Regions from separate parts of the Streptomyces sp. LMG1-1-1.1 genome, predicted to be linked through region 1. Evidence: riboswitches for the same ligand, from Rfam matches in the RefSeq annotation. Region 1 holds a riboswitch; each other region holds the start of a gene.

Region 1 (5,499 bases):
CATCCACGAGTTCGCGTTCCCGCTGCCCATCTACGCGATCTGCGACCTGCTCGGCGTGCCGCCGGAGGACCAGGACGACTTCCGGGACTGGGCCGGGATGATGATCCGGCACGGCGGGGGGCCGCGCGGCGGGGTCGCGCGGTCGGTCAAGAAGATGCGCGGCTATCTCGCGGAGCTGATCCACCGCAAGCGCGAGGAGTCCGGCGAGGACCTCATCTCGGGGCTCATCAAGGCCTCCGACCACGGCGAGCACCTCACCGAGAACGAGGCCGCCGCCATGGCCTTCATCATCCTCTTCGCCGGTTTCGAGACGACCGTGAACCTCATCGGCAACGGGGTCTACCAGCTGCTGCGCCACCCCGGGCAGCGCGAGGGGCTCCAGGCCTCGCTCGCGGCCGGGGAGCAGGGGCTCCTGGAGACGGGCGTGGAGGAACTGCTGCGGTTCGACGGGCCGGTGGAGATGGCGACCTGGCGCTACGCGACGCGGGCGCTGACCATCGGCGGGCAGGAGATCCCGGCCGGGGACCCGGTGCTCGTGGTGCTCGCCGCCGCGAACCGGGACCCGGCGCGGTTCGCGGGACCGGACGTGCTGGACCTCACCCGGCGGGACAACCAGCACCTCGGGTACGGGCACGGCATCCACTACTGCCTGGGCGCGCCGCTCGCCCGCCTGGAGGGGCAGACCGCGCTGGCGACCCTGCTGACTCGCCTGCCGGACCTGCGACTTGCGGTCGACCCGGACGAACTGCGGTGGCGCGGTGGGCTCATCATGCGGGGATTGCGCACGCTTCCGGTGGAATTCTCCCCTTCCGTACCCCTCCAGTGAACTGACGATTCATCAGAACTGTGATCTTCGCGTGATCGCCGGTCCATCGACTTGTGACGAGCGTTCGAATACGGCTACGTTCACCGCAGTCTTCAGCCGTCACGCGAAAGGCGCTTCTATGCGTTCCGGGAACGGACGACACCGTCGCCCCCGTCAGGCCCCCGCCCTCGTCGTCGCCGCAGGTGTGACCGGATCCGCCATGGCGCTGCCGCTGCTCGCCACGGGGTCCGCCTCCGCCGCCGACGCCTCCACCTGGGACCGGGTGGCCGAGTGCGAGTCCGGCGGCCAGTGGAGTGCCAACTTCGGCAACGGCATGTACGGCGGACTCCAGTTCACCCAGGACAGCTGGGAGCGCAACGGGGGTCTGGCGTACGCGCCCAGCCCCGACCTCGCCAGCCGCGCCCAGCAGATCGCGGTGGCCGAGAAGGCCCTTGCCAAGGGCAGCACCGAGTGGGCCACCTGCGCGCCGATCGCCGGCCTGACGAACGACGGCAAGGGCACCGGGGTGGACCCGGGCCCGACCTCCGTCCCGAAGGCCCCCACGGGGCCGGTCGCCGAGTCGAACCGGACCGACGGCCTCCCGGCGGGCTCCGCCGACGCCGCCGGGGAGGCGAAGACGGCCACGGCCGTCCCGTCGCCCGTCGCGCCCGGCACGCCGGGGACCCCGGACGCCTCGGTCACCCCGGGAGTGCCCGTCACCCCCGGTACGCCGACGACTCCCGGCACGCCTGATGAGTCCGTTACGCCCGGTACGCCCGTTTCCCCCGATGGGGCGGAGGGTGACGTGCCGTCGGCCACGCCGGGTTCCGGCAAGCACCGGGGCGAGGCCGCTCCGGAGGAAACCGGCAAGCCGGGCAGCTCGGGCGAATCGGGTAGACACGCATCTTCCACGGACAAGCTGGCTGAAAACGCCTCCTCGACGCCCTCGGCTGACGGTGCGAAGAATTCGAACGCAACGGACAGTCAGGACACTTCGGGCGCGTACACCGTGCAGCCCGGCGACAGCCTCTCCGATATCGCGCAGTCGAACGAACTGCCGGGAGGGTGGACGGCCCTCTATGACGCCAACCGTCAGACGGTGGGCGCCGATCCGGACCTGATCCTGCCTGGTCAGAGCCTTGAGCTGACGACGGATCCGGCTTCGGTCGAGGGGTAGTTCAGGGCTGTATGTCCGGTTCTGGGCAAGTGAGACATGGGTCTCTTCGCCTCAACTGGCGTGTCCTGTCCGTAACCTTTGCCTCCGTCACCTCTCACCTGCACAAACGCCCCCCACCGGAGGGCAAGTAAGGGCGATATTTCCGCAATCGGCCTCTTTGAACTTCCGGTGGGTCTGTGTCTACGGTCGTAACCGCTCGCCACCGCGGGCCCCGTCGACCGAAACGCCGAATCCTGCCGTCGGCCGATGGGAACAGTCGTCGCGTCAGCGCCGAAGGCAGGAGTGGGGGACCCAAGGTAAGTGCCGGTCCCGGCCGTTGAGACAGACGGCCGAAGACCGGCTTGGGGTGAAGCCGCGTGCTAGGACACGCGGCCGGGCAACTTTCCGGCCCGAACCCGACAGCTCACCTCACAGGCGTCGGTGAGGAGAATCTCCATGCTGTTTTCCGGCAAGGGCAAACACCGTCGTCCCTCCAAGGCCACCCAGGTCGCCACGCTCGTCGGCGTCACCGGTGTCGCCGTCGCCGCCCCGCTGATGACCGCGGGCACCGCGTCGGCCGCCACGGCCTCCGAGTGGGACCGCGTCGCCCAGTGCGAGTCCGGTGGCAACTGGTCCATCAACACCGGCAACGGCTACTACGGCGGCCTGCAGTTCTCGGCCTCCACCTGGGCCGCGTACGGCGGCACCGCCTACGCCTCGACCGCCAACCAGGCTTCGAAGTCCCAGCAGATCGCCATCGGCGAGAAGGTCCTCGCGGGCCAGGGCAAGGGCGCGTGGCCGAGCTGTGGCGTGGGCCTCTCGGGCGCCGCCTACACCGGTGGCACTACCGAGGCTCCCCAGCGCACGGCCACCGAGCCGACCACGCGCAGCGAGCAGCGCCAGGCCCCGAAGAAGGCCGAGGCCACCAAGAAGGCCGCCTCCGCCAAGAAGGCCACGGCCCGCAAGACCGTCACCACCCCGGCCGGCACGACGGTCAAGAAGGGTGACGGCGAGTACCGGGTCGAGGCCGGCGACACGCTCGGCACCATCGCCCAGGAGCACGGCGTCAAGGGCGGCTGGGAGAAGCTCTACGACCTGAACAAGGACGTCGTCGCCGACGCCGACCTCATCTACGTGGGCCAGCAGCTCCACCTGAAGTGAGCCTGACGACTCTCCCGCGGTGACCACCCCGGTCCGGCGTGCCTTCCCCCCGTGCACGCCGGACCGGGGTTCCGTCGTGTCGGACCCCTTAATGAGGGCCCGTAGCGGGGCCCCGGCGGTTACCGTCCAGTAGATCTGAGGCCCTTCGTCCCCATGTGCGTGCCCTTGGGTCCTTTTTCGTCCCAGGGTGCGGGCGCCCGGCTGGCTGGAGCCCCCGAGGCGGTTAGGCTCTTGTCGCAAGGCCAAGCGACCTGCATCGACCTTGCGTCACATCCAGCGTCACATCCCAGAAGGAGATGCTCGTGCCGTCCATCGACGTCGTCGTAGCCCGGGAAATCCTGGACTCCCGAGGCAACCCCACGGTCGAGGTCGAGGTCGGCCTCGACGACGGCAGCACCGGCCGTGCTGCTGTTCCGTCCGGCGCCTCCACCGGTGCGTTCGAGGCCATCGAGCTTCGCGACGGTGACCCCAACCGCTACCTGGGCAAGGGTGTCGAGAAGGCCGTCCTCGCCGTCATCGAGCAGATCGGCCCGGAGCTCGTCGGCTACGACGCCACCGAGCAGCGGCTGATCGACCAGGCCATGTTCGACCTGGACGCCACCGAGAACAAGGGCTCGCTCGGCGCCAACGCCATCCTCGGCGTCTCGCTCGCCGTCGCGCACGCCGCCTCCGAGGCCAGCGACCTCCCGCTGTTCCGCTACCTCGGCGGCCCGAACGCGCACCTGCTGCCCGTTCCGATGATGAACATCCTCAACGGTGGGTCGCACGCCGACTCCAACGTGGACATCCAGGAGTTCATGATCGCCCCGATCGGCGCGGAGTCCTTCTCCGAGGCCCTTCGCTGGGGTGCGGAGATCTACCACACGCTCAAGGGCGTGCTGAAGCGCAAGGGCCTCTCCACCGGCCTCGGCGACGAGGGCGGCTTCGCCCCGAACCTCGAGTCGAACCGCGCCGCCCTCGACCTCATCGTCGAGGCCATCAAGGAGGCCGGCTACACCCCGGGCTCCGACGTCGCGCTGGCGCTCGACGTCGCCGCGTCCGAGTTCTACAAGGACGGCACGTACGAGTTCGAGGGCAAGTCCCGCTCGGCCGCCGAGATGACCGAGTACTACGAAGAGCTCGTCGCCGCGTACCCGATGGTCTCCATCGAGGACCCGCTGTTCGAGGACGACTGGGCGGGTTGGAAGGTCCTCACCGACAAGCTGGGCAGCAAGGTCCAGATCGTCGGCGACGACCTCTTCGTCACCAACCCGGAGCGCCTCGCCCGCGGCATCGAGGAGGGCACCGCGAACGCCCTCCTGGTCAAGGTCAACCAGATCGGCTCGCTGACCGAGACCCTCGACGCCGTCGAGCTGGCCCAGCGCAACGGCTTCAAGTGCATGATGTCCCACCGCTCCGGCGAGACCGAGGACGTCACCATCGCCGACCTCGCGGTCGCCGTGAACTGCGGCCAGATCAAGACCGGCGCCCCGGCCCGCTCGGACCGCGTCGCCAAGTACAACCAGCTGCTGCGCATCGAGGAGATCCTCGACGACGCCGCGGTCTACGCCGGCCGCAGCGCCTTCCCGCGCTTCAAGGGCTGAGCTCTCCCCAGAGCGGCTTACGCGCTCGGCCTCCGGAGAATCGAACCGGGAGCAAAGGCGTAGCGAAGCGAAGCGTCCCCGTACTCGGTCCCGTACCGTGTGCGGGGACGTCCGCGTGAACAGGGGAGGCGACACGACATGGCCGCGAAGGACCGGGACCGGTTCTCGACCGCGACCCGGATCAGGCTGCTCGGCGAGCAGACCGCCGCCCGTGTCTACCGCTCCCAGACCCGCCGTCAGGCCCGCCGCTCCCGGCTCACCGGCCGCGCGGCCTTCCTCGCCCTCGTCGTCTGCTCCCTCGTCGTGGCACTCGCCTATCCGATGCGGAGCTACGTGTCCCAGCAGGGCGAGATCGCCGAACAGGAGCGCAAGGCCGCCGAGGCCGCGCGTCGGGTCGAGGAACTCAGGGACGAGAAGGCCCGGCTCCAGGATCCGGCCTACGTCCGCCGCCTCGCCCGCGAGCACCTGCACTACGTGCTGCCCGGCGAGACCGGCTTCACCGTGAACGACCCCGACGCGGAGCAGCGGCCCCGCGCCGACCAGGGGGCGGCCGAACGCCCCTGGTACGACAACCTCTGGGACGGCGTCGACCACGCCGACCGTCCCTGACCCCTCCTCCGCGACACAGCAAGGCAGACATGGAAACGCCCCCTCCGCAGACCGACCGCACCGAGCCCACCGAGCAGGACATCGCCGCCTTCGAGCAGCAGCTCGGCCGGCCGCCCCGCGGCCTGCGCGCCATCGCGCACCGCTGCCCGTGCGGCAACCCGGACGTCGTCGAGACCGCGCCCCGG
Region 2 (5,499 bases), on a different contig from region 1:
GCGGTGCGGACCGCGGCCGGGCGGACCGGGCAGGAGAGCACAGGTGGGGCACCCCCAAGGAGTGGCGGGCGGCGGGCGTCGGCGCGGCGAGGGCCGCCCCGCGTACGGCGGCGCCCGGCGCTTCATCCGTGCGCTGCCCCCGCTGGTGATCATGGGCGGTGTCGTCTTCGACGTGCAGACACCGCCCGCGTACACGGCGGCGCCCCTGTTCTCCGCCGCCCCGCTGATCGCCGCGCCCTTCTTCTCCATGGTCACCACCCTGGTCACCGGGATCGCCGCCGTCCTCGCCTCCTACGGGCTGCACGTCTACAACGGCACCGCCGGCGACGTCCCGGCCCTCACCGAGACGCTGACCGTCGTCACCGTCTCCGCGCTCGCCCTCCTCATCAACCGGGTCGTGCGCCGCAGCGGCGAGCGGCTCGCCTCGGCGCGGGTCATCGCGGAGACCGCGCAGAAGGCGGTGCTGCCGACGCCCGCGGAGCGGATCGGCGGGCTCCAGTGCGCGGCGCGGTACGAGGCGGCGCAGGCGGACGCGTTCATCGGCGGCGACCTGTTCGCCGTCCAGGACACCCCGCACGGGGTGCGGCTGGTGGTCGGGGACGTCCGGGGCAAGGGGATGGACGCGGTCGAGGCCGTCGCCGTCGTCATCGGGGCCTTCCGGGAGGCGGCCGAACAGGAACGGACCCTGGAGGGCGTGGCGCAGCGCCTCGAACGGGCGCTGGCCCGCGAGGGCACCCGCCGGCACGGGCTCGACGCCTTCGAGGGGTTCACCACCGCGGTCCTCGCCGAGATCCCGCGCACCGACGGCAGCGGCACGTTCGGCGGGTTCGTACGGGTCGTGAACCGCGGGCACCCGCCTCCGCTGATGCTCTACGCGGACGGGCGGCTCGACCTCATGGAGCCGGGCGAGGCGGCGCTGCCGCTCGGCATGGGGGACCTGGCGGCCTGGCCGGACCGGGCCGAGGCGCGGCCGTATCCGCCGGGCGCGACCCTGCTCCTCTACACCGACGGCCTCTCGGAGGCGCGGAACGCGGAGGGCGTCTTCTACGATCCGGCCGAGCGGCTCGCCGGCCGGATCTTCCCGGGGCCGGAGGAGCTGCTCGACGCGCTCGTGGACGACGTACGCCTCCACACGGGCGGCGGTTCGACGGACGACATGGCGCTGCTCGCGGTGAGCCGGCCGGCGGCGGGGCAGCCGGAGCGGCGCCGGACCATGCCGGTGGTGCCGCCGGGCGACCATGGTGACCAGGCGTAGTCGAAGGATCTCCCTGCGATAACAATTGACTTAACGTCAGATCGCCGGGGTTTGCGGCCGTGTTTCTGAAGGGGGCTCAACTCGGACCATTCCCCCCCATTTCAATGAATGATCAAGAGGAACGGCTTGGAATCGGGACCCCCTGTCTATTAACGTTCGATAACGCAGCGCGGTCGTTTCAGCCGTCGCAAGAGGCGGCACCGTGCGCACGCGCCGAATCCTGAAAAGGAACCGGGGAACCACCACTTGGGGTGAATCGGGCCCATCGCACCTGTGCGACCGTGCCCGTAGGAGACCTTCCTGCTCCGAACCCGTCAGCTAACCCGGTAGGCGAGAAGGAAGGAAAGGAGCGCCCCTCCGTGGCGTCCAACACCCCCGCACCCGAAGCCCCCTTCGATGCCTTCGGTGGCGGTGCGGGTCCCGCCGCCCCGGACACCGAGTGGAATCCCACCGAGGACTCCCTCCGCGCGCAGAGCCGCTCCGGCGGCCGCCACCGGGTCGTCAAGCAGCGCTCCAACTTCGCCCGCTCCTCCACCGTCCTCGGCGTCGGCGTGATCGCCGCCGTCGGCGCGGGCGGCCTCGCCACCGCGCAGGAGAAGCCGCCGGTCGCGATCTCGCTCCCCGACCTCCCGGACATCGACCTCCCGGACGCCCACGACCTTCCCGGCGTCGGCGCCCTCCTCCCCGGCGAGGACAGCGAGCCCGTCAGCGCGGCCCGCGCCAACCCGAACCCGCTCACCGCCGCCACCTACACCACGGCGGCCGACGCGCAGACCGACGCGACCGACCGGACCGCGTCCGGCGCCGACGCGGGCGAGGCCCTGCGCGCCCGCATCCTCCAGCAGGCCGAGCAGCAGCAGGCCTCCGCCGACGCCGCCGACAAGGCCGCCGCGGAGAAGCTGGCCGCCGAGAAGGCCGCCGCCGAGGCCGTGGCCAAGGAGGCGGAGGCCGAGAAGGCGGCCGCCGAGGCCAAGGCGAAGGCCGAGGCGGAGGCGAAGGCCAAGGCCGAGGCGGAAGCCGCCGCGAAGGCGGAGGCCGAGCGCCTCGCCAAGCTCGCCGCGAGCTACTCGCTGCCCGTCTCCTCGTACACCCTCACCGCCTCCTACATGCAGTCCGGCTCGATGTGGTCCTCCGGCTACCACACCGGCCTCGACTTCGCCGCGCCCACGGGCACCCCGCTCAAGGCCGTCCACGGCGCCACCGTGAAGTCCGCGGGCTGGTCCGGTTCCTACGGCTACCGGATCGTCCTGGAGCTCGCCGACGGCACCGAGGTCTGGTACTGCCACCTCTCGTCCATGACGGTCTCCGCCGGTCAGACCGTGGGCACCGGCGAGACCATCGGCCGCGTCGGCGCCACCGGCAACGTCACCGGCGCCCACCTCCACATGGAGGTCCACACCGCCGGCGGCGACGGCATCGACCCGGCGCAGTGGCTCCGCTCCAAGGGCCTGACGGTCTGAGACCGTCCCGGGGCGCTCGCACGGAATAGGCCCGGCGGCCGGCGGGGTTGATCGACACATGACCTCTCTCCGCCCGCTGGGCAGCTCCGACCTGCACGTCTTCCCGCTCGCCCTGGGCGGCAACGTCTTCGGCTGGACCGCCGACGAGGCCCAGTCCTTCGCCGTCCTCGACGCCTACGCCGCCGCCGGCGGCAACTTCGTCGACTCCGCCGACGTGTACTCCGCGTGGGCCGAGGGCAACGAGGGCGGCGAGTCCGAGACCGTCATCGGCCGCTGGCTCGCCTCCCGCGGCAACCGCGACGACGTCGTCGTCGCCACCAAGGTCGGCGCCCACCCCCACTTCAAGGGGCTCTCCGCCTCCACCATCAAGGGCGCCGCGGAGGAGTCGCTGCGCCGCCTCGGCACCGACCGCATCGACCTCTACTACACGCACTTCGACGACGAGACCGTCCCCGTCGAGGAGATCGTCACCGCCCTCGACCAGCTGGTGAAGGACGGCAAGGTGCGCGCCGTCGCCGCCTCCAACATCTCGCCGGAGCGGCTGCGCGCCTCCCTCGACTTCGCCGAGGCCGAGGGCCTCACCCGGTACGTGGCCCTCCAGCCGCACTACAACCTGGTCTCCCGCGCGACCTACGAGGGCCCGCTCCTGGCCACCGCCGAGCAGGGCGGGCTCGCCGCCGTCCCGTACTACGGCCTCGCGTCCGGCTTCCTCACCGGCAAGTACCGCCCCGGCGCCACCGTCGACAGCGTCCGCGCCGCCGGCGCCGGCGGGCACCTCGACACCGAGCGCGGCCGGGCCGTCCTCTCCGCCCTCGACGCCGTCGCCGAGGCCCACGGCGCCGAGCTCGCCACCGTCGCCCTCGCCTGGCTCGCCTCCCGCCCCACCGTCGTCGCGCCGATCGCCTCGGCCCGTACGGTCGAACAGCTCCCCGCCCTGGTCGCGTCGGCCGACCTGACCCTCACCGAGGCCGAACTCACCCTGCTCACGGAGGCGTCCGCGGGCTGACCGGGGGCGTGCTTGGGGCGGTCTCGGGGCGTGCTCGGGGCGCTCTCGGGCCGGGCTCGGGGCGTGCTCGGGGCGGCCTTCGCCGGGCAGGCCCGGGCGTCCGCCGGTCGCCTCCGGCCCCGGCCCGGTCATCGCCGGCCCGGCCCGGTCGTCACCGGCCGGGTCTCCGACTTCTCCGGCTAGCTCCGGTACGGGTTGTAGCCGCCGTAGTCCAGGTACTGCGGCGGCGCCCACACCCGGCCCGTCGCACGCGCCGCGTACGTCAGGGAGGGCGAGGCGACGTCGCGGCGCTGCCACAGGTGGTGCAGCAGCTCCTGCTCGCGGGCCGGGAAGTCGGGTCCGGCCGTGCCGCGCTTGGCCCGGTTCCGGAGGAACGCGAGGGTCGTCGCGAAGGACTCGTACTCGCCGACGGCCCGCGCGGCCGCCGGGCCGTACGTCCGGCCGGCGAAGGAGCGGGCCACCTGGCGGGCGCGCATCGAGGAGAGCGCGAGCGGCTCGGCGGGGGAGAGCCAGCCGGCCGCCGCGTACGCCGGGAGCTCGCCGGATATCGTGCGCAGCTCGCGCTGCCGGCTCCACACCGCGAGCCAGGTCAGCAGGCCGAAGGCGGGGACCATGAGCGCCAGGTACACCGCGTAGAAGGCCAGCGGGCCACCGAAGGTGGCCGAGCCGTTCCAGGCGGCGTGCAGGCCCATGGCGAGCAGCAGCCCGGCGAGCGGCAGCAGCACCTGGCGGAGGCGCTTCCCGCGCGGGGCGAGGGCCGCGAAGCCGAAACCGATGCCGGTGACCACGGTGAACAGCGGGTGGGCGAACGGCGACATGACGACCCGGACGAAGAACGTCCCCGCGGTGACCATGCCGATGCCGGTGGCGCCGACCTCCTGGTCCTCGCCGAAGGCGTTCCCCAGGTAGAGGATGTTCTCGGTGAAGGCGAAGCCGGTCGCGGTGAAGCCGGCGAAGACGACCCCGTCGACCAGGCCGCCGAAGTGCCGCCGGCGGAACAGGAAGAGCAGCAGGATCGCGGCGGCCTTCGCGCTCTCCTCCACCACGGGCGCGATGACGGTGGCCCCGAGGTTGTCGGCCGAGTCCGGATCGGCCGTGGCCGTCGCGATCCAGCGGACCGCGAACGAGTTCGCCAGGATCGCGACCAGCGCGGCGGCGAACGCTCCCCAGGCGAAGGCGAAGAGCAGGTTCTTCCAGGGCCCCGGCTCCACCCGGTCGAGCCAGCGGAACGCGGCCATCAGCAGCGGTACGGGAAGCACGGCGAGGCCCAGGCCGACGAGGAAGCCCTGGGTGCCGGTCTGTTCGCGGACCAGCGCCAGGATCACCAGCGCGCACAGCGCGAGCAGCACGACGACGGCGACGGCCCGGACCAGCCGGCTGCGCCAGAAATCGCGGCGTGGTCGGTAGCGCCACTGGGACCGGTCGGCGGCGGCCGGGAACGCCGGCTCGTCCGTGTCCCGGTGGGGGACGGGCGCGGTGTCCTCGGGGAGCCGGTCGGCGGGAGCGGGATTCGACACGTGAGCGACCCTAACCACCCCCACCGACACCGGGCGACGGGGTTACGAACCCGGGACCGGCTTCAGGCCGTGAGGGCGGGGGCCGGCCTTGCGTGCACGGGACGGCTTTGCGGGCGCGGGACCGCCCTACGCGCGCGGGACCCGCCGGAAGAGCAGGTCGTGCACGACGTGGCCCTTGTCGAGGCCCTGGCCCTCGAAGCGCGTGACGGGCCGGAAATCGGGACGGGGCGCGAAGCCGCCGTCCGGCCGGGTGTTCTCGAA
Region 3 (5,499 bases), on a different contig from region 1:
GGGCAAGGCCGTGGAGGTGGCCGCCCGGTTCGCGACCGAGCCGGGGACGGGCAAGACGGCCCTGTGGTTCAGGATGACCAACGCGTCGGGGGGTCCGGTCACCTTCACGATCCGGTCGAACGCCTACCGCTCGGACGGGCCGTGGACGTACACGGTGCCGGCGAACTCCACCCGCGAGGACTTCTTCAACGCGGTGGCCTACAACGGCGGCTGGTACGACTTCACGATCGTCGCCGACATCGACGGCACCTGGTCGCGCCGGTACACCGGTCACATCGAGACCGGAGCGCCGAGCATCAGCGGCTGACCGCTCCCGTCCGCCGGGCGGCGCCCTCGGGTGCCGCCCGGCGATCGTCACCCCCCTAGCGGTTAGCGGTCCGCCGTCGTCAGCGGCCGGCCTGCGCGGCCCGGTGGATGGTGGCGTCCAGGAGGGCCACGGCGTCGTCCGCCGTACGGCCGGGGGCCCGGTTCCACGGTCCGATCAGCTCACTCCAGCCCCGCGACCGGAGCTCGGTCATGATCCAGGCCGCCGCTTCGTTCATGGTGTCGGCGCTCCCGTGGCCGAGACGGTGCGCGGCGAGCAGGGCGCCGCAGACGCACCGCGCCCCGCGCGCGTCGCGCAGCTTGTACGGGGCGTTCTGCCAGCCCCATTCCGTGAGCACGCGACGGGCGTAGCCGAGGTGGACCGACGGGCGCAGGTCGGTGCGGCCGATGCGGCGCCAGACGTGCAGCCGGTCCGGCAGTACGGCTCCGACGCGGCCCGGCAGGCGGGGTTCGGCGGGGAGGGGCGGCGGCAGGGCGTCGAGGGCGTCGGCCACGAGTCTCTCCACCGGCACCGTGAGGAGTTTCCGCCAGCTCTCCGGCTCTCGCGGCGGAGCGTCGGGAACGAGCGGCTCGTCGGTCGTCCAGTCGGTGACGATGCGCTGCCAGACGGCGCTGTCGTAGAGCGCGGCGGCCTCGCGGTCGACGGTGTCGGGGCTGGGCGTGGAGAGGGCGGGCGACATCCGGCGGCTCCTCGGTCGGGGTGGGTCCATCGTTCAGGACAAATGTCGGTTTTGCCACTTTTGCCCTTGAGTGCACACCCGCCCACAAGGCCTTTTCCACCCACTTCACCATTAACAGAATTACCGTGCATATTCGGACATTGGGAACCTGGTGATGCGACTCACTTCGCCGGATTCGCCCCGGTGATCGGAATGTCCGCAGGCCATGGGAGACACGGGAGTTCGACGGGCCGGACGGGTGGCCGATCTTGAATTCCCTGAATTACGTGATCCTTTCGCCGCGCCACGGGCTGCCGTCCCCTTGTTATCCGCCGCATTACTGGCCTACGGTCACCTCCATTCGAGCGGATCGCCTAATCCTGCCACCGCTCGAAATACCTCCCCTTTTCACCCGACGGCAGGAGCGGGGGACCCACGAATACGCCGGTCCGGAAATCCGGAACGGCTCGGGGTGCAGCCGCGTGCGCGCGGCCGGACAGCTCCCGTCCGAACCCGACAGCTCACCCCGCAGGCGCCGGAGAGGAATCCGTCATGCCTGCTCACGGTAAGCACCGCCGCCCCCGACGCCGCCCCGTCTCCCAGGGACTCGCGCTGGCCGGCACGGGCGGCGTCGCCCTTGCCCTGCCGCTGATCACCCCCGCCGTGGCCGGAGCCGCTCCCGTTTCCGGAGCCCCGGAATTCACCGCCCGCGCCGTCGCGGCCCCCGCCGTCGCAGCCCCCGCCTTCGCGGCGCCGACCGCCGCCAAGGCTCCCGCCGCCCCGGCCGCCGCCCGCACCTACACCGTCGTCCGCGGCGACTCGCTTTCCCTCATCGCCCGGAAGAAGGGAATTCAGGGCGGCTGGAAGAGCCTTTACCGGGCCAACCGGAGCGCCGTGGGTGACAATCCGTCACTTATTCATCCGGGCCTTGAGTTGACGCTTCGTCGGGATTCCGCGAAGGTCACTCCTGCGCCGGCGAAGAAGAAGACCGCTACACCCGATCGGGCGAGCCGCTCCGAGCGCCGGTCCGCCCCGGCCACCACGGGCGCCTCCACCGGTGCCTCCGCCGCGCAGGCCGCCCCCGCCGCGGCCCCGGCCGCCGCCACCAACTACACCGACGACCTGGACGGCTGGATCCGCGAGTCGCTGGCCATCATGGCCCAGCGGGGCATCCCGGGTTCGTACGACGGCATCCTCCGCAACGTCATGCGCGAGTCCTCCGGCAACCCCCAGGCCATCAACCTCTGGGACTCCAACGCGGCGGCCGGAACGCCCTCCAAGGGCCTGCTCCAGGTCATCGAGCCGACCTTCCTCGCCTATCACGTGCCCGGCACGTCGATGGACCTCTTCGACCCGGTCGCCAACATCACCGCCGCGTGCAACTACGCGGCCGACCGCTACGGCTCCATCGACAACGTCAACAGCGCCTACTGACCCCGGAAGTGCCCGGTGAACCAGGAGGTGGCGAGCTCCGCCACCTCCTCCAGGGCACCCGGCTCCTCGAAGAGGTGCGTGGCGCCCTCGACCACGGCGAGCCTGTTCTCACAGCGCAGCAGTGAACCGGCCCTCCGGTTCAGGTCCAGCACCAGCGCGTCGTCACCGCCCACCACCAGGAGCGTGGGAGCACGCACCCCGGCCAGCCGGTCCCCCGCGAGGTCGGGCCGGCCACCGCGCGACACGACGGCGCTCACCGCGCAATCCGGATCGGCCGCCGCCCACAGCGCGGCGGCCGCTCCCGTGCTCGCACCGAAGTAGCCCAGCGGGAGGCCGGCGCCCACCGGCTGCTCGGCCAGCCACTTCGTGGCGAACGAGAGCCGGCCGGCCAGGAGCGGCGTGTCGAAGACATGCGCCCGATCGCCCGCCTCGGCCTCGGTCAGCAGATCGAACAGCAGGGTCCCGAGCCCCTCCCGGTTGAGCACCTCCGCGACCGCCCGGTTGCGGGGACTGTGTCGGCTGCTCCCGCTGCCGTGGGCGAACAGCACGATCCCCACGGCCCCGTCGGGCACGGCGAGCCGCCCCGCGAGCGTGACGCCGTCGACCGCGACCCTCACGTCCGAGTCCCGCACCACCGGGCCCCGTGCCGCACGGCTGCGGTCCAGACACGCGATGACCTCGGCGTCGGCGGTCTGCTCGAAGTCCCGGTAGAACTGGCCGATCGCGTAGAAGACCCCGGGCGCGTGGACGCTGACCGTCTCGTCGGCCTCGCCTCCGAGCCGCGCCGTCCACCCCTCCGGCGCGACCGGGACGGCCAGCACGATCCGGGCGGCTCCCCGGGCACGGACCACCCGGCACGCCGCAAGCGCCGTGGCCCCCGTGGCGAGGCCGTCGTCGACGACGACCACGGTCCGGCCTTCGAGCGGCACGGACGGCCTGCTGCCCCGATAACGGGCGGCGCGCTCCTCGAGCACGACGTGCTCCCGCTCCTCCACCGCCGCGAGCGCGCGCTCGCCCACCCCGGCGTGCCGGAGCACCTGCTCGTTGAGCACCCTCACGCCGCCCTCACCGAGCGCGCCCATCGCGAGCTCCGGCTGCTGGGGCACCCCCAGCTTCCGTACCAGACAGATGTCGAGTGGCGCGTCGAGGGCGTCCGCGACCTGCGCGGCGACCGGTACCCCGCCGCGCGGGAGTCCGAGGACCACGACGTCCTGGCCCTTGAGGTGGTCGAGCCGGGCGGCGAGCCGTCTGCCCGCGTCCGTGCGATCGCTGAAGAACATGGTCCGCCGCCCTTCCGCCTTGCGCGGCCGGGGCCCGGGGAGGAACGGCGTGCCCGTCCCTTGCCCCTCCTTCCAGAGTAGACGCGTCCCCGGCGGGCGGTCGGCGGGTGACCGGCCGACGGTCAGCGTTCGGCGCTCGGCGCTCGGCGCTCGGCGCTCGGCGTTCGGCGTTCGGCGTTCGGCGTTCGGCGTTCGGCGTTCGGCGTTCGGCGTTCGGCGTTCGGCGTTCGGCGTTCGGGCAGGAGACCAGGCGGCGAGGGGTCAGCGCGACTGGAGGGCGTCGAGGGCGACGGCCTGGGCTATCGCGAGGCGCCGGTCGAGCTCCGGATCCGCTATGTCCAGCACGTACCGGTCGCGCAGACCGAACCGCTTGTCGACGGACATGACGGAGCGTCCGGCCTCGGCGAAGTCGAAGTGGTAGGGGACGACGAAGGGGACCAGGTCCGTGAAGGGCAGGAACTCCCAGGCCCTCCGCAGCAGGGCCACGCCCTGGTGCCGCTCCCGCCCGGTGGTCTCCCCCGCCGCGCCCTCCCTGCTCAGGTGCCACGTGCTGCGGAGCAAGGAGGCCCCGAAGTCCTTGCGGAAGCCCCCGAGCCGGGTCCCGGAGGCGCCGTGCACGTCGTAGGTCGCGCCGACGTCGAGGACCTGGCGGGCCTTGAACGTGAACAGGACCTGGCGCTGGGACTCGTCGGTGTAGAAGGTGACGTGCTCCTTGAGCGCCATTCTCTTCTGGTGGGCGAACGCGACCAGTTCCGCCTCCTCGCCGTCGGGCCCCACGGTGTGCACCAGGTAGCGGTTCGCCATGAGGGTCACCTTCTGGCGGACGAGGAAGCGGTGCTGTGACTGCGCGAGGCCCATCGGGTGTGCTCCTGCTGATCGTGGACGGTCTCCCGGAGACCGCCCCGTGGCGTCGAGACCACGATGATCGCGTGCGGCAGGGCCCCGCCGCTGTCCTCGAAAGTCGTCGTTCCCTACGACCTTCGGATGGCCTCCGCGCGGTCAGGCCGCGAGGAAGGCCTCGATGGCCTCGGCAAGGGGCCCAGGGGTCTCCTCGGGGGCGTAGTGGCCGGCGTCCTTCAGGACTTCGAGGCGCGCGTTGGGGTACCAGCGCAGCCAGGTGGACTCCATCGCCTCGGTGCCCAGGGCCGGGTCGTGGGCACCGACCACGAGCAGGACGGGCGTGGGGTTGTCGCGGACGCGCTCGTGGAAGTCGGTGCGGGACCAGGAGTCCAGGTAGGCGCGGAAGGCCGCGGCGGAGGAACGGCCGACGGAGCGGTCGACGAGCGCCGCGAGCCAGGCGTCGTCGTAGCGGCCGCCGGTGGTGTTGTCGATGATCGCCCGCCGGTTCGCCGGTTCCTCGGCCGCGCCGGCGAAGAGCTCCCAGGTCTCGCCGTCGAGGGGGAAGCCCGCAGCGGAGACGGGCGAGATGCCGACGATCGAGCGGATGCGGTCGGGGGCGTCGAGCAGCATCAGCTGGGCCGCCTTCCCGCCCATCGAGTGGCCGATGACGGAGAACGAGTCCCATCCGAGGTCGTCGGCGACCGCGAGCGCGTCGGCCGCGACCTCCTCCATCGTGTACGCGCCCGCGTGGTCGAGGGCCTCGCCGTAACCGCGGCAGTCGACGAAGGCATAGGTGCCCGCGGCGGCGTCCAGATGGGCGCGGAGGGGGTCGAAGCTGGTGCGGTCGCCGAACCAGTTGTGCAGCACGAGGGCCCGGGCGGGACCTCCGCCCTGTACGTCGTACGGAAGAAGCCGGTCCGTCATCGTGCCCCCTGCTCGCGAGGTGGTGGCGCCGCGCGCCG
Region 4 (5,499 bases), on a different contig from region 1:
ACGCCCAGCTCGCCGACCTCACCCGCTTCGACTGCCAGCCCCTCCCCGGGCTGCTCGCCGAGCGGCTGCTCGCCCACAGCCCGCACCTGGACCGGGTCTTCTTCGGCAACAGCGGCACCGAGGCCGTGGAGACCGCCCTGAAGTTCGCCCGGTACGCCACCGGGCGCCCCAGGGTCGTCTACTGCTCCCACGCCTTCCACGGGCTCACCACCGGCTCCCTCTCCGTCAACGGCGAGCGGAGCTTCCGGGAGGGCTTCGACCCGCTCCTGCCGGACACCGCGATCACCCTCGGCGACCTCGACGCCCTGGAGCGGGAGCTGCGCCGGGGCGACGTGGCCGCCTTCGTCGTCGAGCCCATCCAGGGCAAGGGCGTCCACGAGGCGCCGCCGGGCTTCCTGCGGGCCGCCCAGGAGCTGCTGCACCGGCACGGGGCCCTGCTGATCGCGGACGAGGTGCAGACCGGCCTCGGCCGGACCGGCGACTTCTACGCGTACCAGCACGACGAGGGCGTCGAGCCGGACCTGGTCTGCGTCGCCAAGGCGCTCTCCGGCGGCTACGTGCCGGTCGGCGCCACCCTGGGCAAGGACTGGATCTTCAAGAAGGTGTACTCGTCGATGGACCGCGTCCTGGTCCACTCGGCGAGCTTCGGGTCGAACGCGCAGGCCATGGCGGCCGGGCTCGCCGTCCTGTCGGTCATGGAGGACGAGGGCACGGTCGCCCACGCCCGCCGGATCGGCGACCTGCTCTCCGGGCGCCTCAAGGAGCTCGTGCCCCGGTACGAGCTGCTGCACGAGATCCGCGGGCGCGGTCTGATGATCGGGATCGAGTTCGGCCGGCCGTCCTCCCTCGGGCTGCGCGGCCGCTGGACGATGCTCCAGGCGGCCCGCAAGGGCCTCTTCGCCCAGATGGTCGTCGTCCCGCTGCTCCAGCGGCACCGGATCCTCACGCAGGTCTCCGGCGACCACCTGGAGGTGATCAAGCTGATCCCGCCGCTGATCATCGACGAGGCGGACGTGGACCGGTTCGTCACCGCCTTCACGGCGGTCATGGACGAGGCGCACGGGGGTGGCGGGCTGATGTGGGACTTCGGGAGGACGCTGGTGAGGCAGGCGGTCGCGCAGCGCTGACGCGCACCGGCCGTCGGCTTCGACCGGCTTCGACCGGCTTTTGCCTCTGAGGCAAGAAACTTGCCTCAGAGGCATGTTCCTGGCGGAATGGACGCATGGACCACGTCCCCGGGGAAGCCTCCCCGGACCCCGACACCACCGGCGTCCTGCCCGACGTCGCCCCGCAGCTGCGGGCCCTGCGCCGCCGCCGGGGGCTCACCCTGGAGGCCGCCGCCCAGCGCGCCGGCCTCTCGCCCGCCCACCTCTCGCGGCTGGAGACGGGGAACCGGCAGCCCTCGCTGCCGATGCTGCTCGCGCTCGCACGCATCTACGGTACGACGGTGTCCGAGCTCCTGGGCGAGACACCGCCCGAGCGCGACCCCGTCGTGCGGGCCGGCCGCTCCGACCCCGTCGAGGCCGACGGCTGGATCTACCGCCAGGCCGGCGGCGCCGGCCGCGCCCTCCAGTGCCTGCGCGTGCACGTGCCGTACGCCACCCGGGCCGACATCGTGCGGGTCCACCCCGGCGAGGAGTGGATCCACGTCCTGGAGGGCCGGGTGCGGCTCGCGCTCGGCGAGGCCGTCCACGTCCTCGATCCCGGGGACAGCGCGCACTTCGACTCGCTGACCCCGCACCGGATCGGCGCCGCCACCACCGGCGGGGCCGAGCTCCTCTTCGTCCACACGCTGATGCAGAGTCCCGCGGCCGAGCTGTGCCTCGGCGACGGAACCCCGCACCTGCGCTGAACCCGCGTCACCCTTCCCCAGGAAAGGACCGACATGTCCGAGAAGTCCGCGCCTGTCACCGGCGAGGAGCGAGGAGAGGGCAAGTTCCCCAAGGGGCTCGTGCTCCGTCTCTTCGCCTATCTGATCGCCGGCCACCTCTTCGCCGGCTTCCTCTACCTGCTCTTCATGCTGGGCGGGCAGAACCAGTAGCGGCGGTCCCGCGGAGGCGGCCGGCGGCGGCGCGGGCGGCCGGAGGTCAGGCCTCCGTGAGCAGCTGCTCCCGCAGGCGCTCGCGGGTCTCCGGGGTCAGCTTCAGGCCCTCCGTGAGGTAGGTGTCCACCGTGCCCCAGGTCGCCTCGATCGTCTCGAAGGCGGCCCGCAGGTACTCCACCCGCGCGTCGAAGAGCGGGCTCAGCAGCTCCATCACCTCGGGCGACATCGCGTCGGGGGAGGTGGAGCTGCGGCGCACCTTGTAGCGGCGGTGCGGGTCGTTCGACTTCACGTAGTCGGCCTCGATCGCCTCCCGCTCGACCCCGACGGCGAGCAGCGTGATCGCGATGGAGAGCCCGGCGCGGTCCTTGCCGGCCGCGCAGTGCATCAGGGCGGGGACGCTCTCCTCCGCCATGGAGTGCAGGATGCGGCTGTGCTCCCACGCCCGCTCGACCACCATCTTCCGGTACGAGTCGGACATCCGGGCGGCCGCCTTGCCGTCGCCGAGGATCTCCCGCAGCTGCTCGATCTCGCCGTCGCGGACCAGCTTCCAGAACTCCTTCCCGTCGGCCGGGTCGTTGAGCGGTATGTTCACGTTCCGTACGCCGGGCAGCTCGACGTCCGCGCCCTCGACCTTCCGGTCGGCCTCGTTGCGGAAGTCGAAGACGGTGTGCAGTCCCAGCGTGGCGAGGAAGGCGGCGTCGCTCTCGGTCGCGTGGGCGAGGTGGCCGCTGCGGAAGAGACGGCCGGCGCGCACGGCGCGCCCGTCCGTCGTCGGCAGGCCGCCCACGTCCCTGAAGTTGCGGACCGCCGCCAGCTCGGGCTCGTTCGCTTCGGTGGGCGGGACCTGCGGAAGCTGCTGCGTCACGGATGCTCCTGGGTGTCGTCGTTCGGGTGCCCGACACGAGATCGGTTCCAGGGGCAATCATCCCGGTGGGGCGGTGCGGGCGCACCCCCTCGGACGGTAATGGGCGATCTGTCCGAATTAAGGCATTGGGGATAACGCGCCCTGGTTGCAGGCGAGATGGGTCGGGCCGCGTGAGCAGCGTCATAAAGGTGACGGATCGTGGCCGACCGTCCGGAGCAAATGCCGTGCGCAAAAAGGAAATCGAAGGACCGTCATCCACACAGGGTGACCGGAATTCGAGCCGAATGGCACGCCGGGGAATCCCCCTCGAAAACAGTGGCTTGTTCGCGCCGACCCCGCTCGTCTAGCGTCACCGTCAATCCGGTCGGACCGCCGAATCCTGCCACCGTCCGGAATTCACTCACCCATGTGTGGCAGGAGCGGGGGACCCAGGAAGTACGCCGGTCCCGCGATGCAGGACGGCTAGGGGTGAAGCCGCGTGAGAACGCGGCCGGGCATCTCCAGTCCGAACCCGACAGCTCACCTCGCAGGCGCCGGAGAGGAATTCGCCATGCCCGCGAAGGGTAAGCACCGCCGTCCCAGGATCAACCCCCTCACCCGTGGACTCGCCGTCGCCGGCACCGGTGGCGCCGTCGTCGCCCTCCCGCTCCTCGGAGCGACCGGGGCCCACGCCGCCGAGCAGTCCGCTCCGGCCGCCGTCCCGGCCCACGCCGTCACCGCCGCCGCGCAGGTGAAGGCCCCCGCCGTGGTCGAGGCCGCCCCCGCCGCCGCCAAGACGGCGCCGAAGACGTACTCCGTCGTCCGCGGCGACTACCTGTCGAAGATCGCCGCCGAGCACCACCTCGCCGGCGGCTGGCAGAAGCTGTACGCCGACAACCGCCAGGTCGTCGGCGAGAACCCCTCGCTGATCCTCCCCGGCATGAAGCTCACCCTCGGCGCCAAGGGCTCCGCGCCCGCCGCCCCGAAGAGCACCGCGCCCAAGGCCGCCCCCAAGAGCACGCAGAGCTCGAAGAACGGCGACACCCCGCGCGCCTCCCGCGGCAGCGAGCGCTCCTCCGCCCCGGCCGCCGCCACCACGGAGACCGCCACCTCGCAGTCCTCGCAGACCGCGCAGTCGTCGGGCTCCTCGACCTCCGCCTCCGGCTGGGTCACCCCCGTCGCCGGCGGCGGCTTCTCCACCCCGTACCACGCCTCCGGCTCGATGTGGTCCTCCGGCTACCACACCGGTGTCGACTTCATCGCCTCCTCCGGCACCACCGTCCGCGCCGTCGGCGCCGGCACGGTCGTCTCCGCCGGATGGAGCGGCGCCTACGGCAACGAGGTCGTCATCCAGCACGCCGACGGCAACTACTCGCAGTACGCCCACCTCTCCTCCCTCTCCGTCTCGTCCGGCCAGACCGTCACCGGCGGCCAGCAGATCGGCCTCTCCGGTTCCACCGGCAACTCCACCGGCCCGCACCTGCACTTCGAGATCCGCACCACGCCGAACTACGGCTCGGACATCGATCCGCTGGCCTACCTGCGCCAGCACGGTGTCGCCGTCTGACGCGGACGCCCCCCCGACGCGGACACCTCCGGCGGCCCGGCACGCGCGTGCCGGGCCGCCGCCGTATTCCGGCTTGGGAGAATCTTTATCGGTGGCATATGTCACCCTGCGTCAACCCCTCCTTACGGTCGCGTAGGTCACATCCGAAGAGGAAGGATGTGGTCCCGTGGCAGACGATTCGAGATCAACAGACAAGAACGCATTCGGGTCGTACGCGGCGATCGGTGACAGCTTCACCGAGGGCGTCGGAGACCCCGGGCCCGACGGGACGTACGTCGGCTGGGCGGACCGTTTCGCGGTCCTGCTCGCCGACGAGCTGCCGGAGCACGACGACTTCCGTTACGCCAACCTGGCCGTACGCGGGCGCCTCCTCGACCAGATCGTGGCGGAACAGGTCCCCCGGGCGAAGGAACTCGCCCCCGACCTGGTGACCTTCTGCGCCGGCGGCAACGACATCATCCGCCCCGGCACGGACCCCGACGACGTCGCCGAGCGCTTCGAACGCGCCGTCGCCGACCTGACCTCCGCCGTCGGCACCGTCATGGTGACCACCGGCTTCGACACCCGCGACGTGATCCTCCTCAAGCACCTGCGCGGCAAGATCGCCACGTACAACGGACACGTCCGGGCCATCGCCGACCGCTACGGCTGCCCGGTCCTCGACCTGTGGTCGCTGAAGTCCGTCCAGGACCGGCGCGCCTGGGACGACGACCGGCTCCACCTCTCCCCGGACGGCCACACCCGCGTCGCGCTGCGCGCCGCCCAGGTCCTCGGCCTGCCCGTGCCCGCCGACCCGGACCAGCCCTGGCCCCCGGTCCCCCCGCGCGGCACCCTCGAAGTCCGCCGCGACGACATCCACTGGGCCAAGGAGTACCTCGTCCCGTGGATCGGCCGCCGCCTCCGCGGCGAGAGCTCCGGCGACCACGTCGAGGCCAAGCGCCCCGACCTCATGCCCCTGTAGTCCGGGGGAGGGCCGGCGGGGGAACGACGGCGGGGATCCGCTCCAGCACCCCGCCGGCGAACACGTCGTACAGCGGCAGCGTC

The links. Region 1 has a riboswitch for cyclic di-AMP ahead of MRBLMG1_RS22000 (transglycosylase family protein). Riboswitches for the same ligand answer to the same signal wherever they lie in the genome.
Region 2: another riboswitch for cyclic di-AMP. It lies ahead of MRBLMG1_RS22590 (M23 family metallopeptidase); the one in region 1 lies ahead of MRBLMG1_RS22000 (transglycosylase family protein).
Region 3: another riboswitch for cyclic di-AMP. It lies ahead of MRBLMG1_RS12850 (LysM peptidoglycan-binding domain-containing protein); the one in region 1 lies ahead of MRBLMG1_RS22000 (transglycosylase family protein).
Region 4: another riboswitch for cyclic di-AMP. It lies ahead of MRBLMG1_RS01535 (M23 family metallopeptidase); the one in region 1 lies ahead of MRBLMG1_RS22000 (transglycosylase family protein).

The regions. Positions count from the first base shown of each region.
Region 1 covers NZ_JBFPNH010000037.1:45,345-50,843, reverse strand. The annotation lists gene MRBLMG1_RS22010 (cytochrome P450 family protein) at 1-826, shown strand, start outside; gene MRBLMG1_RS22005 (transglycosylase family protein) at 945-1,982, shown strand; cyclic di-AMP (ydaO/yuaA leader) riboswitch at 2,241-2,414, shown strand; gene MRBLMG1_RS22000 (transglycosylase family protein) at 2,418-3,122, shown strand; gene eno (phosphopyruvate hydratase) at 3,419-4,705, shown strand; gene MRBLMG1_RS21990 (FtsB family cell division protein) at 4,844-5,314, shown strand; gene MRBLMG1_RS21985 (DUF501 domain-containing protein) at 5,344-5,499, shown strand, end outside.
Region 2 covers NZ_JBFPNH010000038.1:68,719-74,217, forward strand. The annotation lists gene MRBLMG1_RS22585 (PP2C family protein-serine/threonine phosphatase) at 44-1,255, shown strand; cyclic di-AMP (ydaO/yuaA leader) riboswitch at 1,457-1,603, shown strand; gene MRBLMG1_RS22590 (M23 family metallopeptidase) at 1,615-2,715, shown strand; gene MRBLMG1_RS22595 (aldo/keto reductase) at 2,774-3,721, shown strand; gene MRBLMG1_RS22600 (PrsW family intramembrane metalloprotease) at 3,901-5,238, opposite strand; gene trmB (tRNA (guanosine(46)-N7)-methyltransferase TrmB) at 5,365-5,499, opposite strand, start outside.
Region 3 covers NZ_JBFPNH010000022.1:33,596-39,094, forward strand. The annotation lists gene MRBLMG1_RS12840 (phosphocholine-specific phospholipase C) at 1-307, shown strand, start outside; gene MRBLMG1_RS12845 (DUF6197 family protein) at 387-1,004, opposite strand; cyclic di-AMP (ydaO/yuaA leader) riboswitch at 1,375-1,531, shown strand; gene MRBLMG1_RS12850 (LysM peptidoglycan-binding domain-containing protein) at 1,536-2,417, shown strand; gene MRBLMG1_RS12855 (phosphoribosyltransferase family protein) at 2,411-3,697, opposite strand; gene MRBLMG1_RS12860 (hypothetical protein) at 3,959-4,555, opposite strand; gene MRBLMG1_RS12865 (alpha/beta fold hydrolase) at 4,697-5,461, opposite strand.
Region 4 covers NZ_JBFPNH010000001.1:364,747-370,245, forward strand. The annotation lists gene MRBLMG1_RS01515 (aspartate aminotransferase family protein) at 1-1,127, shown strand, start outside; gene MRBLMG1_RS01520 (helix-turn-helix domain-containing protein) at 1,223-1,852, shown strand; gene MRBLMG1_RS01525 (DUF6126 family protein) at 1,886-2,041, shown strand; gene MRBLMG1_RS01530 (tyrosine-protein phosphatase) at 2,088-2,909, opposite strand; cyclic di-AMP (ydaO/yuaA leader) riboswitch at 3,301-3,457, shown strand; gene MRBLMG1_RS01535 (M23 family metallopeptidase) at 3,460-4,455, shown strand; gene MRBLMG1_RS01540 (SGNH/GDSL hydrolase family protein) at 4,622-5,416, shown strand; gene MRBLMG1_RS01545 (STM4011 family radical SAM protein) at 5,403-5,499, opposite strand, start outside.